3 linked regions of the Methylosinus sp. H3A genome follow. The protein of the gene in region 3 binds, or shares a complex with, the protein of the main gene of each other region. Links are inferred from orthologs where the notes say so. Each region holds a gene or a part of one and is shown on either strand. Other genes may lie near its edges.

Region 1 (4,502 bases), 3.3 Mb from region 3 along the record:
TTGGATTTGGGCGCCGATCCCGACGGAGCCGCCGGCGAGGCGGCGCCCGGCCCCCCATTCGCCGCCGGCGGCTGGCCGTTCTGCGGTGTCTGGGCCGGACCTTCGGCGCCATTGGGCGCGACGCCGGATGCGGGCGGCGCCGAAGCCTCGTCCTCGCGCGCGGCGCGCCGTGCGGTCACTGCGTTCTCGAAGGATTTGGCGGCGGAGCCGGCGAGCCCGTCCACATCGGCAATGCGCCTGACGCCGGGAATATGCGCGATCTCCGCTTCCGCCGCGGCGCGCTTGGCGGCGTCGCGCGGCAGCAATATGTCGCGGCCGGCGACGTCGAGATAGGCGGGATCTCCGCCGACTTTCTCGATCACGCTCGCCGCCTTGCGCTTGAGATCCTGCTCCACCGAGCGGCCGGCCAGGAAATCGGCGCCGAGCCACATCAGCGCCAATGGAATGAGGCCGATCGCCCAGCCCTCATTGTCGCGCAGCGAATGCCCGCCGATGAGCGCGCCGAGCGCCGCGCCGGCGAGAAAGCTGGGAAAAAGCAGCAGCCCCGTCTCGAGCCAGAAGCCGGAGCGTCCCGGCAAGAGCTCGAGCGCCGCGACCGGCAGGCCGGCGGCGAAGGCCAAAGCGAACCAGACCAGCCAGCCGGAGACAGGCCCACGCTCGGACCGTCTCGCGACCGAAAGCGCCGTCGCGAGCCCGACCGCGAAGGCCGAGACGCCCCAGGCCCAGAAATGCGTGAGGAGATAAGTCATGGCGCTCGAATGGTCCGGCCGGGGTGGCGAGATTGCGTCACGGGCCGATCTTTGGCAAGGCTCGGGGCCTCATCGGGAGACGCGCGTGACGCGGACATTGTCTCTATTCCTTATCCTCGCAGCGGCGCTGGCCGCCGCGCCGGCCGCGGCCTTCGACGCGGTCGGCGAGACGAAGGCGCAAATTCTCCCTGTCGAGAGGACGCCCTTCCATGTCCCGGCCTTCCGCAACGACGCCGTCGCCATGCTGAATGTGCTGCTGCCGCCCCATCGCGTCGCGCCCTATCACGAACATTCCCGCGATTTCGCCTATGTCGTGGTGCGCGAGAGCCCGACCCTGGTGCAGAATTGGGGCGACGCCGAGCCGGTGTCGATCCGTTGGCCCCGCGGCGCGGTGGGCTTCGGCGCTTTTTCCAAACAGAGCCTCACCCATAAAGCGGAAAATGTCGGAGACGCCGCTCTGAGCATCGTCGGCTTCGAGCTTTTGGAGCCGGCGCCGAAAGGCCGCGCGCCCTCGGCGCGCCCCGCCGGCTTCGAGCAGATTGTCGACAATGAGCGCCTGCGCGGCTGGCGCCTCGCCTTGAAGCCCGGAGAAACCGTCCCCGCTTTCACGCAGAGCGCGCCGGGCGTGCGGATCATCGTCGAAGGCGGCGAGCTGATCGAGACGGACGCCGCCGGCGCCGGGCAGAATATGGCGCTGCAGCCCGGCGATTTTCAGTGGCGCGACGCCGGCCCCGCCCGCGCGCTGCGCAACGCCGGGGAAGCGCCGATCGAGATGGTGGAATTCGAGCTGAAGTGAGGCGTATCGATTATATCGATAAACTGCAATCGGCTCCGACCAGCCGTCCCTTCACCGGGTAAACCGCAACGCCGCGAACAACAGCCCGCCGACTGCGAGCTGCGTCACCACCATCCAACGCAGGATTTCGACCTTCAGATTGGCCGAGCTCGTGTCGATCTTGGCTTCCAGCCGGTCCATGTCGGACTTGATCTTCGTTTCGAGCCGGTCGATGTCGGATTTCGAAGCGACTCCGTCGCGCAAGGCGACGTCCAGCGCCTCGGCGTGAGCGCGCGCCTCCTTTTCGTCGACCCCGGCTTCCCTCAGGCGATCGACATAGGCGAGGCGGTCGAAAACAAAGGCTGCGGAACTCATGCGCGGAAAGATAGGCTCGCGTCGACAGGAAGGCAAATTATTCGCCGCGGAGAGCGACGCCCGGTAGCCTCACACGCGCATCGGCATCAATACATACAATGCGCTCGCGCCGTCGCGGTCCTGGATCAGCGTCGGCGAGCCGGGGTCGGCCAAGCGAAACAGCGCCGTGTCGCTGTCGAGCTGATCGGCGATGTCGAGCAGATAGCGGGAGTTGAAGCCGATATCGATCGGCGGCCCGTCATAATCGGCCTCGATCTCCTCCACCGCCGAGCCCTGATCGGGATTGGTGACCGAAAGCACCAGCTTGCCCTCGGAGAGCGCGAGCTTCACCGCCCGCCCACGCTCGGAGGAGATGGTGGAGACGCGGTCGACCGCCTCGCGGAACACGCCGCGCTCGACCGTCAGGCGCTTGTCGTTGCCGGCAGGAATGACGCGGCCGTAATCGGGGAAAGTGCCGTCGATGAGCTTGGTCGTCAGCACGGTCTCGCCGAAGGAAAAGCGCATCTTATTGGTGGAGAGCTCGATCTCCACCGCGCCCTCGGCGTCCTCGACGAGGCGCAGAATTTCATTCACGGCCTTGCGCGGCAGAATGACGCCGGGCATCCCGGTCGAGCCGGCCGGCGCCGGCAGCTCGACGCGCGCGAGGCGATGGCCGTCGGTGGCCACGGCGCGCAGCAGCTGATGGCCCTCGACCTCGGTCGCATGCAGGTAGATGCCGTTGAGATAATAGCGCGTCTCCTCGCTGGAGATGGCGAATTGCGTCTTCAAGATCAGCTTCTTGAGGTCCGCCGGCGGCAGCGAGAAGCGATGCGAGAACTCGCCCGACGTCACATCGGGAAAATCGCTCTCCGGCAGGCTCTGCAGGCTGAAGCGCGAGCGGCCCGAGCGCAAAGTCAGCTGGCCCTGCTCGCCGGTCCCCTCGAGCGAGACCTGCGCGCCCTCCGGCAATTTGCGGACAATGTCATAGAGCGTATGGGCGGGAAGCGTCGTCGCCCCCGGCTGCGCCACATCGGCCAGGACTTTCTCGGTGATCTCGAGATCGAGATCGGTCGCCTTCAGGAGCAGAGCTCCGGCCGAGGCGTCGATGAGCACATTGGCGAGGATCGGAATGGTCGTGCGCCGCTCCACAACACGGTGAACATGGCCGAGGGCGCGCAGCAGCGCCGCTCTCTCGATGGTGACTTTCATTGCGCTCGATCCGTGCCGCGTTTTCACTCGAAGGGCGAGACTTTGGCAAGCCGCAACGAATAGCGCAAGTGGCGCAGGGGGATCGACCGGAGCCTGTGCATAAGTTCCTATCCGCTTTGCCGTCGAGACGAGGGAGGACGCCGTCGCTTTGCTTAACCGGCCCTTAAATCGACAGCATTAAAGCTAGTCTTCGCGTCGGCCGCGGGCACTCACGTCGCGGCGGAACGAAACCCGAGGCGGCGGACCCCCATGGCGCGCGAGAAACAACGCCGCGAACCGCGTTTCGACGGCGACGGGAGCGGCGATCTTCGCGCCGACCCTCGAGAGGATCGCATGGCGAAACCCAAACGCAAGGGCAAGAGTGGGTCGGGCAAGAGCGCGTCAGGCAAGAGCGCGTCGCCCAGCAGCGCGCCGCCGCCGGACGACGATTTCGACGAGGCTCCGCCGCGCGCCGCCAAGGCCAAGAAAGCCAAAGGCGGAAGCGCCTTCGGCCTCGGCGGGCTCGTCTATTGGGGCGCGGTGCTGTCCATCTGGGGCGCGATCGGCGTCGGCGGGCTGTTCATCTATCATGCGGCGCAGCTGCCGCCGATCGACACTCTGGCTGTCCCCAAACGCCCGCCCAATATCGCCATTCTCGGGGCCGACGGCGAATTGCTGGCCAATCGCGGCGACACGGGCGGAGCCGCGGTGCGGCTCGGCGATCTGCCGCCCTATCTGCCCAAGGCCTTCGTCGCCATAGAGGACCGGCGTTTCTATTCGCATTGGGGCGTCGACCCCATCGGCATAGCGCGCGCGCTGACGCGAAATATCACCGGGCGCGGCGGCATGCAGGGCGGCTCGACGCTCACCCAGCAGCTCGCCAAAAATTTGTTCCTCACTCAGGAGCGCACCATCACGCGCAAGATCCAGGAGGCGATCCTCGCACTCTGGCTCGAGCACAAATATTCCAAGGATCAGATTCTCGAGCTCTATCTCAATCGCGTCTATTTCGGCTCCGGCGCCTATGGCGTGGAGGCGGCGGCGCAGCGCTATTTTGGCCATGGCGCGAACCAGGCGACGCTGGCGGAAGCGGCCGTGCTCGCCGGCCTCATGAAGGCGCCGAGCAAGCTCGCGCCGGACCGCAATCCCGAAGGCGCGACCGAGCGCGCGGCGCAGGTCGTCACCGCAATGGCGCAGGAAGGGCACATCACAGAATCGATGGCCAAGCTCGCACTGGGACGCCCGGCGCTTGCGCGAAGGGAGCGCGGCGCGGGCTCCATCAATTACGCCGCCGATTATGTGATGGACATGCTCGACGACACGATCGGCGCCATCGACCAAGACATCATCGTCACGACGACGCTGGATCGCAAGCTCCAGGAGGTCGGCGAAAGGTCCGTCGCCGAGGAGCTGGACAAGAAGGGCGACAAATTCGG
Region 2 (4,682 bases), 2.6 Mb from region 3 along the record:
GGGTGGGTTCTTCGTCGACAAGCGCGAGGTTCCGGCCGACGGATTGCTCGCCGCGCTGAGCGACGGCAGCGACAACAGCAAGGATCGCCGCATCCATGTGCGCGCCGACAAAGCCGTGCCCTATGGGCGCGTCGTCGAGGCCATGGGCGCGATCAATGCGGCCGGCTACACCAAAGTGGCGCTGGTCTCGGAGGCCCCGACGACCGGCGGCGTGAAATCCGCCCCCGCGCCGTAAGGCCCCCGATCGCCGACTTTTTATCCTGAACTTTTTTAGGCTTCCCCGCTTTTCTCTATCCTCGACTTGGCCCGACTACGGGTCGTCGGCGCAAACACCTCCCCAGGCGCGCCGGCGACCCGGTTTTTCCTTGCGGGCGAGTTGCGAGCTTGCAGAATCGCTTTTTCAGAACGCTGTGCGTCGCTCGAGCGCCGCTGCGAGCGTGCCTTCGTCGAGATAATCGAGCTCGCCGCCGACGGGCACGCCATGGGCGAGACGCGTCGTCTTGACGCCAAGAGGCGCCAGAAGGTCGGCGAGATAATGCGCCGTCGTCTGGCCGTCGACAGTGGCGTTCACCGCAATGATCGCCTCGCGCACACCGCCGTCGGCGATGCGCTGCACCAGATTCGCGATGTTGAGCTCATTGGGGCCGACGCCGTCGAGCGGCGACAGCACGCCGCCGAGAACGTGGTAGCGCGCGGCGAGCAGGCCCGCGCGCTCCAGCGCCCAGAGATCGGCCACCGTCTCGACGATGACCAGAATGCCGGCGTCGCGGCGCGCGTCGCGACAGATTGCGCAAGGATCGCTGGTGTCGATATTGCCGCAGGTCTTGCAGGTGAGAATGCGCTCATGGGCGACGCGCATGGCCTCGCCGAGCGGGCCCAGCAGCTCCTCGCGCTTGCGGATGAGATGCAGAACGGCGCGCCGCGCCGAACGCGGCCCGAGGCCAGGCAGCCGCGCCAGCAATTGCACGAGGCGCTCGATCTCGGGTCCGGCGATGCGTTCGGCCACTTTGGTTCGCTCGAAGCGATCAGAAGGGCAGCTTCAGCCCCGGCGGCAATTGCAGCCCGCCGGTCACTTCCTTCATCTTCTCGGCGAGCGTCTCCTCCGCCTTGGCGCGGGCCTGCGCATGGGCGGTGACGATCAGATCCTCGACGATATCGCTCTCTTCCGGCTTCAGCAGGCTCGGATCGATAGCGACGCGCTGCAGCGCGCCTTTGGCGGTCATCGTCACTTTCACCAGCCCGCCGCCGGCCTCGCCTTCGACGACAGTCTGGTCGAGCTCGCTCTGCAGCTCGGCCATTTTCGATTGCATGGCTTGCGCCTGCTTCATCAGTCCCATGAAGTCGAGCATGTTTTAACTCCTCGCGCGGCGACGCCTCACGCGTCGTCCGGCTCCTCGTCGTCATAAGCCAATTCGGCGCCGGGCGCCGCGCCCTGCTCCGTCTCCTTGCCGCGCACGGCGACGATCTCCGCGCCGGGAAACCGCGCCAAAATGCTCGCGACGAGCGGATCGGCCTCGATCCCGGAGCGCTTCTCGCTCGCGCGGGCCTCGGCCTCCTCCCGCAGCGTCGGCGCGCCGCCAGAGGCGAGCGCCACCAGCCAGCGCGTCCCGGTCCAGTCCTGCAGCTTCTGCATCAAGAGCTGCGGAAGCCGCGTCGAGCCGCCCGGCGCCAGCTCGAACTCGATGCGCCCCTGCTCGAAGCGCACGAGGCGCACTTCCGATTCGAGCGCGATCTTCAATTGTATGTCGCGCTTCTCGCTCGCCAGGGCCACGAGGGCGCGGAAATCGGCGATTTTTACGCCCGGCGAGGGCGCGGAGGGCTCCGGCTCGCGGCGCGGCGCTGCGGAGGCGCGGGGCGCGCCGATAGACGGCGCGGCCCGGGGAACAGGCGCGAGCGCAACGGGAGGTCGCTCGGTGGGCGCAGCCGCCGGAGCCGCGCCCGGCGTGGGGCGGGGCGCCCCGCCCTGGCCGAAGCCGAGCTTGCGCAGCGCCTCCTCTGGCGAGGGCATTTCGGCGGCGTGAGTCAGGCGCACCAGCACCATATCGGCGCTGGCGAGAGGACGCGGCGAGCCGCGCAGCTCGTCGACGCCCTTCATCAGGATTTGCCAGGCGCGGGTCAGCACGGAGATGGACAGCGTCCCCGCCGCCGCGGCGCCGCGGCGGCGCTCCTCCTCGGTCAGCGCCGTGGATTGCCCGGCGTCCGGAGCGAGCTTCAGCCGCGTGACGAGATGGGTGAATTCGGCGAGCTCCAGCAGCACCTGCGCCGGGTCGGCGCCGCCGTCATATTGGTCCTGGAGCAGAGCGAGCGCCGTGGCGATCTCGCCCTTCATCGCCGCCTCGAAGAGATCGATGACGCGCGATTTATCGGCCACGCCGAGCATGAGGCGCAGATCCTGCGCGGCGATCGCGCCGCCGCCAGCGGCGCCATGGGCGATGGCCTGATCGAGCAGCGACAGCGCGTCGCGCGCCGAGCCTTCCGCGGCGCGGGCGACCATGGCCAGCGCCTCGTCCTCTATGGTCACGCCCTCGAGATCGCAGATCTTGCGCAAATGCGCCGCGAGCAGGCCAGCGTCTATGCGGCGCAGATCGAAGCGCTGGCAGCGCGAGCGCACGGTGACGGGAACCTTGTCGATCTCCGTCGTCGCGAAGATGAATTTCACATGCTCGGGCGGCTCTTCCAGCGTCTTCAGCAGGCCGTTGAAGGCGGCCTTGGAGAGCATATGCACTTCGTCGATGATGTAGACTTTGACGCGCGCCATCACCGGGCGATAGCGGGCGTTCTCGATGATCTCGCGAATGTCGTCGATGCCGGTGTGCGAGGCGGCGTCCATCTCCAGCACATCGGGGTGGCGCGAATCGATGATCGCCTGACAATGTGCGCCGAGCGCGTCCATATGAATGGTCGGCCGATCGACGCCGGGGCGGCCGTCCTGCGCGGGAAGCTCGTAATTGAAGGCGCGGGCGAGAATGCGGGCGGTCGTCGTCTTGCCGACGCCGCGCACGCCGGTCAGCAGATAGGCCTGATGGATGCGGTTCAGCTCGAAGGCGTTCTCGAGCGTGCGCACCATCGGCTCCTGGCCGATGAGATCGGCGAAGCCGGAGGGGCGATATTTGCGCGCCAGCACGCGATAGGCGGCGGAAGGCGCGCCGGCGGCTTGCGGATCGGGAAACATCGCGTCATCCATGGCGGAAGTCTAAAGGCTCGCGACCGCCTTATCCACCGCCATGCGGCGAAAATCTAGACGCTTCTCCCGTCGACGTGTGTCGACGCCAGCGCGCGCGGATCGACGCCGTCGAGGCAATTGACGTTGACCGCGACCATTTGCGCGCCATCCGGCGACACGCCCTGGGCGAAGGGCTCGATCCCGCAGATCTTGCAGAAGCGGTGAGCGATCATCTTCTTGTTGAAACGATATTCGCCGAGAGCATCCTCGCCCGAACTCAAGTGGAATTTTTCCGCGGGCGTAAAGCTCAAGACGGCGCCCAGTCGCTGACAACGGGAGCAATTGCATGTGATGGTGTGGTCGAGGTCCAGCGTCGCCTCGAATGTCACCGCCCGACATTGGCAGGAGCCGTGATACGACGCATCGCCCATGAGCAAAATTCTCCGCAAAACCAGAGTGGGAGGCTGGACAAAGACCCGCCCGGAACTCGTTAGGGCTGCTTCCTTCCGGACCTGACCCGGTTGGCGAGTGGAGCGTCCACCGCCAACCTCCCGCGCCCTATGTGGCAAAACTCGCGCGCCGGCGCAAGGGCGTCGAGGCGGGTAGGCTATTTCAGGCGATCGGTGAAGAAGCGAACGACCTGGCCACGGGCCGCGTCCGCCTTCGGATTGCCGTCTTCGAGGAAAAAGCCGTGGCCTTGGCCCGGAAAGGTGATGAGTTCCGCCTCGCCGCCGAGCGAGCGTGCAAAGTCGCGCAGCCGGATTCCTGTGCTCTGCTGGAATACATGGTCTTCACCGCCCCAGATCAGCAGGAGCGGCGGCATGGAGCGGACGCGTGGCTGAAAATTGATGGGAAAGTCGCCGTCGACGATGACAGCGGCGTCGATCTCAGGATTATTCGCACCGGCCGCCGTTGTCGGCATCGCGCCGAGCGACACGCCGAGCAATCCAATTTTCGTCCGATATTCGGCCCGCCGCCGCAAGGCGGCGACTGTCGCATGGATCGTCTCCGTCCAGGCGGCCATTCGATTCGAGTAATAGGCGATGCGATCCCGCGCCGATTTTGCACTCTCGAACGCCGCCGCGTCGCGGTCGGAAATATAATGGACGAAAAATACGTCGATCCCTTGCGCGTTGAGGTCGGCCGCTAGTCGAAGATAGGTGGGGGATCGGTACCCCTTGGAGCCGCTCGCCGCCAGTACCGCTGGACGTAGCGCGAAGCCCGCTGTCGTATGGCCGGTCACGGTGAACCGACCTTCGGAGGTTTCGAGCGTCAGTTCGGCTGCTCGTGGCGTCGATGTCATGAAAAATATCATCGCTGCGAAAGCGACGAATAGGCTCCAGACGGGCAAGACGATAAAGCTCCGAAACGAAACGGGACTGGCTGCTTTTAAAATATGCCCCGAATTTACGCGGGGCCACATCCATTCTATCGCCGCCTGGCTCCGAGTCGATTCGACGGCTCTGCCGACGCTTACTCCTTTGTCGCGTTCTCCCGCGCCTTGGCGGCCAATTGCTGG
Region 3 (4,728 bases):
ATGTGGTCGATATATCCCGGCTTTCTGGGCCATTCGAGCAAGAGAAGCTCGACGAGATAGATGACTGGGAGCATCTTGCCATGAGCATGATATTGACTATACATATAAGCGTTGGCTCGAATTATGGAGTTAAAGTTGATGCGCTTCCGTTGCTGTATGAAATGCTCTGTGCTTTATCGCTCGGAATAAAAAGCGGGTTCGAAGTGCAAATTGGCGAAGGTTTTTGGCTTACGGCGAGTCCGGCGGGCGAGCGGGTAATGAAGGTAAAAATCGAGTTTGTCGTAGGCGGATCGGAAAGAATACTTGGAGAAATTACAGTTAAATTAGATGAGATGCTTCTGTTTTTTCCAAAATTGATTGCAGATATCACGAGTCTAATTGAAAATACAGGACTTGATGTTGATCATACGCTAAAAAAATTCCCGTTGTGCAATTATCGCCGGTAGCATGCCGTCCCTGGCCGGACCTGTACCTTGCGCGGGAGGAGATCGTCTGGCTCGGCGATCTGCCGATCGCGACACTGCAGGGCGGCTCGGTGTTCTACATCGCGCCAGACCATCTCGGCGCGCCGCACGAGATCGTGAATTCCTGGAACCAGACGGTGTGGTTCTGGGATGCTAGAGGAATTCCCCGAGCGCCGCCCGCCAATGTTCCAGCTTGCGCTCCAAAGTCATCGCCGCATGCGCCGGGCTCGTGGACGGCAGGACGAGGCTGCGCGGCGCCGATGAGCCAAGCGTCGGCGCGACCTTGCGGCGGAACAGATCGCCGGCCTTGGCGCCGTTGAGGCAGATCAGCCCGATCTGGGCGTGAGCCACGAGAAAACCCGCGAAATCATTCGTCTCGACGCTGGCCACGTCGATTTTCTGGTCGAGGCTACCCGGCCGCCGCCCCTCGGCGCAGACGTCCCACAGCGCGACTCCCCGCGCCATCAGCCGGTTGAGCCGTTCCTCATAGGGAATCTCCGGCGAGGCGCCGAAGAGCCGCCCCATGATCGGCCAAAAGGCGTTGCGCGGCTGGGCGTAATATTGGACGTGGGCGAGCGAGACCTGTCCCGGCAGCGAGCCGAGGATCAGCACACGCGCGTCGGCGCGCGCGACGGGCGGGAAGCCTTTCGAGGTCGGAACGCCGTCCAAGGAAACCCCTATCGCCTCGCCGCTTCTTCGAGATCGGCGAAGATCGACAGAATGAGCCCTCGCTTGTCGAAATTGAAGACTTCCGTATCGCGCGCCGCCTCCGTTATGCGCTCCCAGGCGCGCGCATAAGGGGCGAGGTTGGCCGCGCTCGCGCCCTCGCCCGCTTTCGACCGAATAATTCGGTCGAGAAAGCGATAGAGGCCGCTCATGAAGGTCTCATAGGCGTGCTCATTGTCACGCCCGGCGAGTCGGTCGGCGAGTGAATGCACGGCGAGCCAATCGACCTGCGGCAGGCGCGCGAACATCGCCCGCAGCGCCGCGTCGAAAGCGACACCGTCGCCATCCAGCAGCCGCAGCGCCTCGCGGACGGAGCCCTCCGCTCCCTCCGCTGCGCCGGAGAGCGTCGCTTCCGGCAGCTCGCTCCAGGGCGCGCCGAGCGCGCGGATCGCGGCGACGACGTCCGGCTCGGCGAGCGGGCCGAGCGTGAGCTTGCGGCAGCGCGAGCGGATCGTCGGCAGAACGCGTCCCGGCTGATGCGCGACGAGCAGGAACAGCGAGCGCTCCGGCGGCTCCTCTATGAGCTTCAAAAGGGCGTTGGCGCTGGAGCGGTTGAGATCGTCGACGCAATCCACAATGGCGACGCGCCAGCCGCCTTCGCCCGAGCTCTGATGGAAGAGATGGATCAGCCGCCGCACATCCTCGATGCGGATTTCGGTGAAATGCTTCTTGGTCTTCTCGTTCCACTCGCGGCGCAGCAGAAAAAGATCGGGCAGAGCCAGCGCCGCGATGCGCCGGCTGACGGCGCTCTCCTCGCCGACGAAGAGTGACCGGGCGCTCGCCGCCTCCGGCGTGGACGGGTCGGGATGCGCCAGCAGAAAGCGCGCGAGGCGCCAGGCGAGCGTCGCCTTGCCGATTCCCTCGGGCCCGCCGATGAGAATGGCTTGGGGCAGCTTGCCGCGCCGAAAAGCGTCGACGAGCTCGCTCTCGGCGCCGGCATGGCCGAGCAGCGCATGGGTTTCGCGGGGATGCGGCGCATCGGCGAAGCGGTCGCTCTCCGGCGGGGCCTCTACGTCGCGCTTCACGCAATCAGGCTCTGGAGAGGAACGACGATTTCGGGTCGAAAAAAGCGCGCTTCGACGACATGCCAAATGGCTTCGGCCACCTCCTGCTCCGGCGCCAGCGCGTCGACGACGCAGCAGCGGCCCGGCTCGCTCGCGGCTATGTCGAGATAGGCCTGGCGCAGGCCGCGGTGGAACTCCAGCCCCTCGCGTTCGAAGCGGTCGGCGGCCTCGTCCGGGGCTCGGCGCCGTTTGGCGCGCTCAAGGCCGGTCTCGGGCGGCAGATCGAGGATGATGGTCAGGTCCGGCGAGGAGCCCATCAGCGCGACGCGCTCGAGCAGAGCGATGAGCCGCGGATCGACGCCGCCGCGCGCGCCCTGATAGGCGCGCGTCGAATCGGCGAAACGGTCGCAAATCACCCAGGCGCCGCGCGCCAGCGCCGGCTTGATCAGCCGGTCCAGATGATCGATTCGCGCCGCCGAGAATAAAATCGCCTCGCCGAGCGGGCCGAGCGAGGCCGCCTTGCCGCCGAGCAGCGCCTCGCGCAACACTTCGGCATGCGGCGAGCCGCCGGGCTCGCGCGTCGCGATCGCCTCCACGCCTTTTTGCGCGAGACGTTCCTGCAGCCGGCGCATCTGCGTCGACTTGCCGGCCCCCTCGCCGCCCTCGAGCGTGATGAACTTGCCGGCCTGGCCCTTTTCCTGCCCACGCGCCGGGCCGAGCGGCGGCTCTGCGCTCATTGCTTCTTCGACAGCTTGTTGTGAATGGCGCCGGCCGCATATTCATAGGCCGCGTCGAAAGCGCGGCTCGCGAGCGAGCCTTTCTCTATCGTCTCGGCGGCTTCCAGCGGCTGCTCGAGCACGACCGTCGCGCCGCGGCGGATCTCCAGCTTGGCGACCTTGGTTCCCGCCTCGACCGGCGCGATCAGCGGCCCCTCATAGACGATCTTGCCGGTGAGCTTTTCGGAGCCGCCGCGCTGAAGCAGCACTTTGACGTCGCTCGGCGAGGTCAGCGGCACGGAGCCCGCGGTTCCGCCATAGACCTGCGCGGAGCCGACCGCCTCATTGGCCTTGAACAGCGATTTCTCCTCGAAATTGCGGAAGCCCCATTGCAGAAGCTTGCGCGCCTCCTCGGCCCGGTCCTTGGCCGTGTGCAGTCCATAGACGGCGACGATGAGACGCCGGTCGTCCTGCACGGCGGAGCCGACCATGCCAAAGCCGGAATCATCGATATTGCCGGTCTTCAACCCATCCGCGCCAATGCTCATGGTGAGCAGCGGATTGCGGTTCTGCTGGCGGATCTTGTTCCAGGTGAACTCCTTCTCGCCGAAATAGCGATAGAGGTCCGGATAGGTCTTGATGAGATGCGCGGAGAGCTGGACCATCTCGCGCGGCGTGACCTTCTGGTCCGGTCCCGCCTGGCCCCAGGGATTGCCGAAGATCGATTTGGTCATGCCGAGCTCGGAGGCGCGCTTGTTCATGCGGCCGACGAAGGCCTCCTCGGACCCCGCGACGCCCTCCGCCAGCGTGATGGCCGCGTCATTGCCGGAATCGATCACCAGGCCGCGGATCAGATCCTCCACCCGCGGCTTGCTGTTGACGGCGAGGAACATCGCCGAGCCGCCGGCCGGCGCGCCGCCGCTACGCCAGGCGTGCTCGGAGACGGTGAACTCGTCGTCGAGCTTCAGCCGTCCCTCGGCGATCTCGTGGAACACGATCTCGGCGGTCATGATCTTCACCGTCGAGGCGGGCGTCACATATTCGTCGGCGCCCTTCTCGAGCAGCACCGTATGCGTTCCCGCGTCCACGAGAATTGCGCGTGGCGCGCTGGTCTGGAAACCTTCGGCGAAGACCGCCGACGGCGCGATGAGGGAGACCGCCAAGGCCATGCCGAGCTGGACTTTGCCGAGGCAGAGGAGGGATTTGGGAAGGGAGACAGGCACGCGTCTTTCGCCTTCTTCGAATCGCCGTCGGAGCGCGTCGACGGCCCCACGCAATGAGTTCCGCTAAAATGTGGCGCGTTGGGCCGCAGAAAGCAACGGCCTCGCGCTGCGCTCGGTCGGTAGGACCGCCGTCGAGGTTAATTGAGTGCTTGTCTCAGCCGAGCGCTGCGGGCGGGCGCCGTCCCGAGGTCGAAGGGCCGCGACGGCGGCAGCGGCGCGCTCTTGGCCATGGCCAGCGCCTTGGCCGAAATGGGCGTCGGAATGGTCGAGACCGGCTCTTTCTCGGCGGCGCGCGCCTCGGAGTGGCGCGGGCTCTCGGACTCGCGCGCTTCGGCGCGGGGCGTGATCTCCTCGTCCCTCGCCTCGGCCCGGGACGTCGTCGCGCGTTCGGCGCGCTCGGGCTGCGCCTCCTCCGCGCGCTCGAGCCGGGCGACGCGGTTCGGCGGCTCGCGAAGATTGGTCGCCACCATGATCGGCGCGCCGCCGGGCAGCGTCGCGGGCCTGCCGTCCTCGCGCAAAGTCGCGAGCAGCTTGGCGTCGTCGGAGCCAGCGAGCGCGGCGTGGCCGACATAATCGACCTTCACCCGCGCCGTGC

What was found.
Region 1: the proteins of IY145_RS19840 (region 3) and dnaN are in contact, whole or in part, in a cryo-EM structure (PDB 8GIZ), measured with the Escherichia coli proteins. The link is inferred for Methylosinus sp. H3A from one-to-one orthologs.
Region 2: the proteins of IY145_RS19840 (region 3) and IY145_RS07815 are in contact, whole or in part, in a cryo-EM structure (PDB 8GIZ), measured with the Escherichia coli proteins. The link is inferred for Methylosinus sp. H3A from one-to-one orthologs.

What each region holds. Positions count from the first base shown.
Region 1 is NZ_JADNQW010000005.1:324,895-329,396, forward strand. What follows is about bases 1,029-3,802. They hold dnaN (DNA polymerase III subunit beta), read right to left. Parts: upstream 3,088-3,802; coding sequence 1,969-3,087; downstream 1,029-1,968. Other genes in these bases: IY145_RS04570 (hypothetical protein), read left to right, coding at 1,029-1,545; IY145_RS04575 (hypothetical protein), read right to left, coding at 1,597-1,899; IY145_RS04585 (transglycosylase domain-containing protein), read left to right, coding at 3,337-3,802. Also shown: IY145_RS04565 (hypothetical protein), read right to left, coding at 1-749; more of IY145_RS04570, read left to right, coding at 748-1,028; more of IY145_RS04585, read left to right, coding at 3,803-4,502. UniProt on the Escherichia coli protein: Confers DNA tethering and processivity to DNA polymerases and other proteins. Acts as a clamp, forming a ring around DNA (a reaction catalyzed by the clamp-loading complex) which diffuses in an ATP-independent manner freely and bidirectionally along dsDNA.
Region 2 is NZ_JADNQW010000005.1:997,642-1,002,323, forward strand. Bases 781-3,734 are described here. They hold IY145_RS07815 (DNA polymerase III subunit gamma/tau), read right to left. Parts: upstream 3,185-3,734; coding sequence 1,376-3,184; downstream 781-1,375. Other genes in these bases: recR (recombination mediator RecR), read right to left, coding at 781-1,006; IY145_RS07810 (YbaB/EbfC family nucleoid-associated protein), read right to left, coding at 1,026-1,349; IY145_RS07820 (GFA family protein), read right to left, coding at 3,238-3,594. Also shown: IY145_RS07800 (ExbD/TolR family protein), read left to right, coding at 1-235; more of recR, read right to left, coding at 401-780; IY145_RS07830 (dienelactone hydrolase family protein), read right to left, coding at 3,771-4,466; IY145_RS07835 (phasin family protein), read right to left, coding at 4,637-4,682. UniProt on the Escherichia coli protein: Part of the beta sliding clamp loading complex, which hydrolyzes ATP to load the beta clamp onto primed DNA to form the DNA replication pre-initiation complex.
Region 3 is NZ_JADNQW010000005.1:3,643,317-3,648,044, forward strand. What follows is about bases 179-3,178. They hold IY145_RS19840 (DNA polymerase III subunit delta'), read right to left. Parts: upstream 2,216-3,178; coding sequence 1,142-2,215; downstream 179-1,141. Other genes in these bases: IY145_RS19830 (hypothetical protein), read left to right, coding at 179-446; IY145_RS19835 (DNA-deoxyinosine glycosylase), read right to left, coding at 618-1,133; tmk (dTMP kinase), read right to left, coding at 2,212-2,931; IY145_RS19850 (D-alanyl-D-alanine carboxypeptidase family protein), read right to left, coding at 2,928-3,178. Outside these bases: more of IY145_RS19830, read left to right, coding at 1-178; more of IY145_RS19850, read right to left, coding at 3,179-4,079; IY145_RS19855 (septal ring lytic transglycosylase RlpA family protein), read right to left, coding at 4,271-4,728. UniProt on the Escherichia coli protein: Part of the beta sliding clamp loading complex, which hydrolyzes ATP to load the beta clamp onto primed DNA to form the DNA replication pre-initiation complex.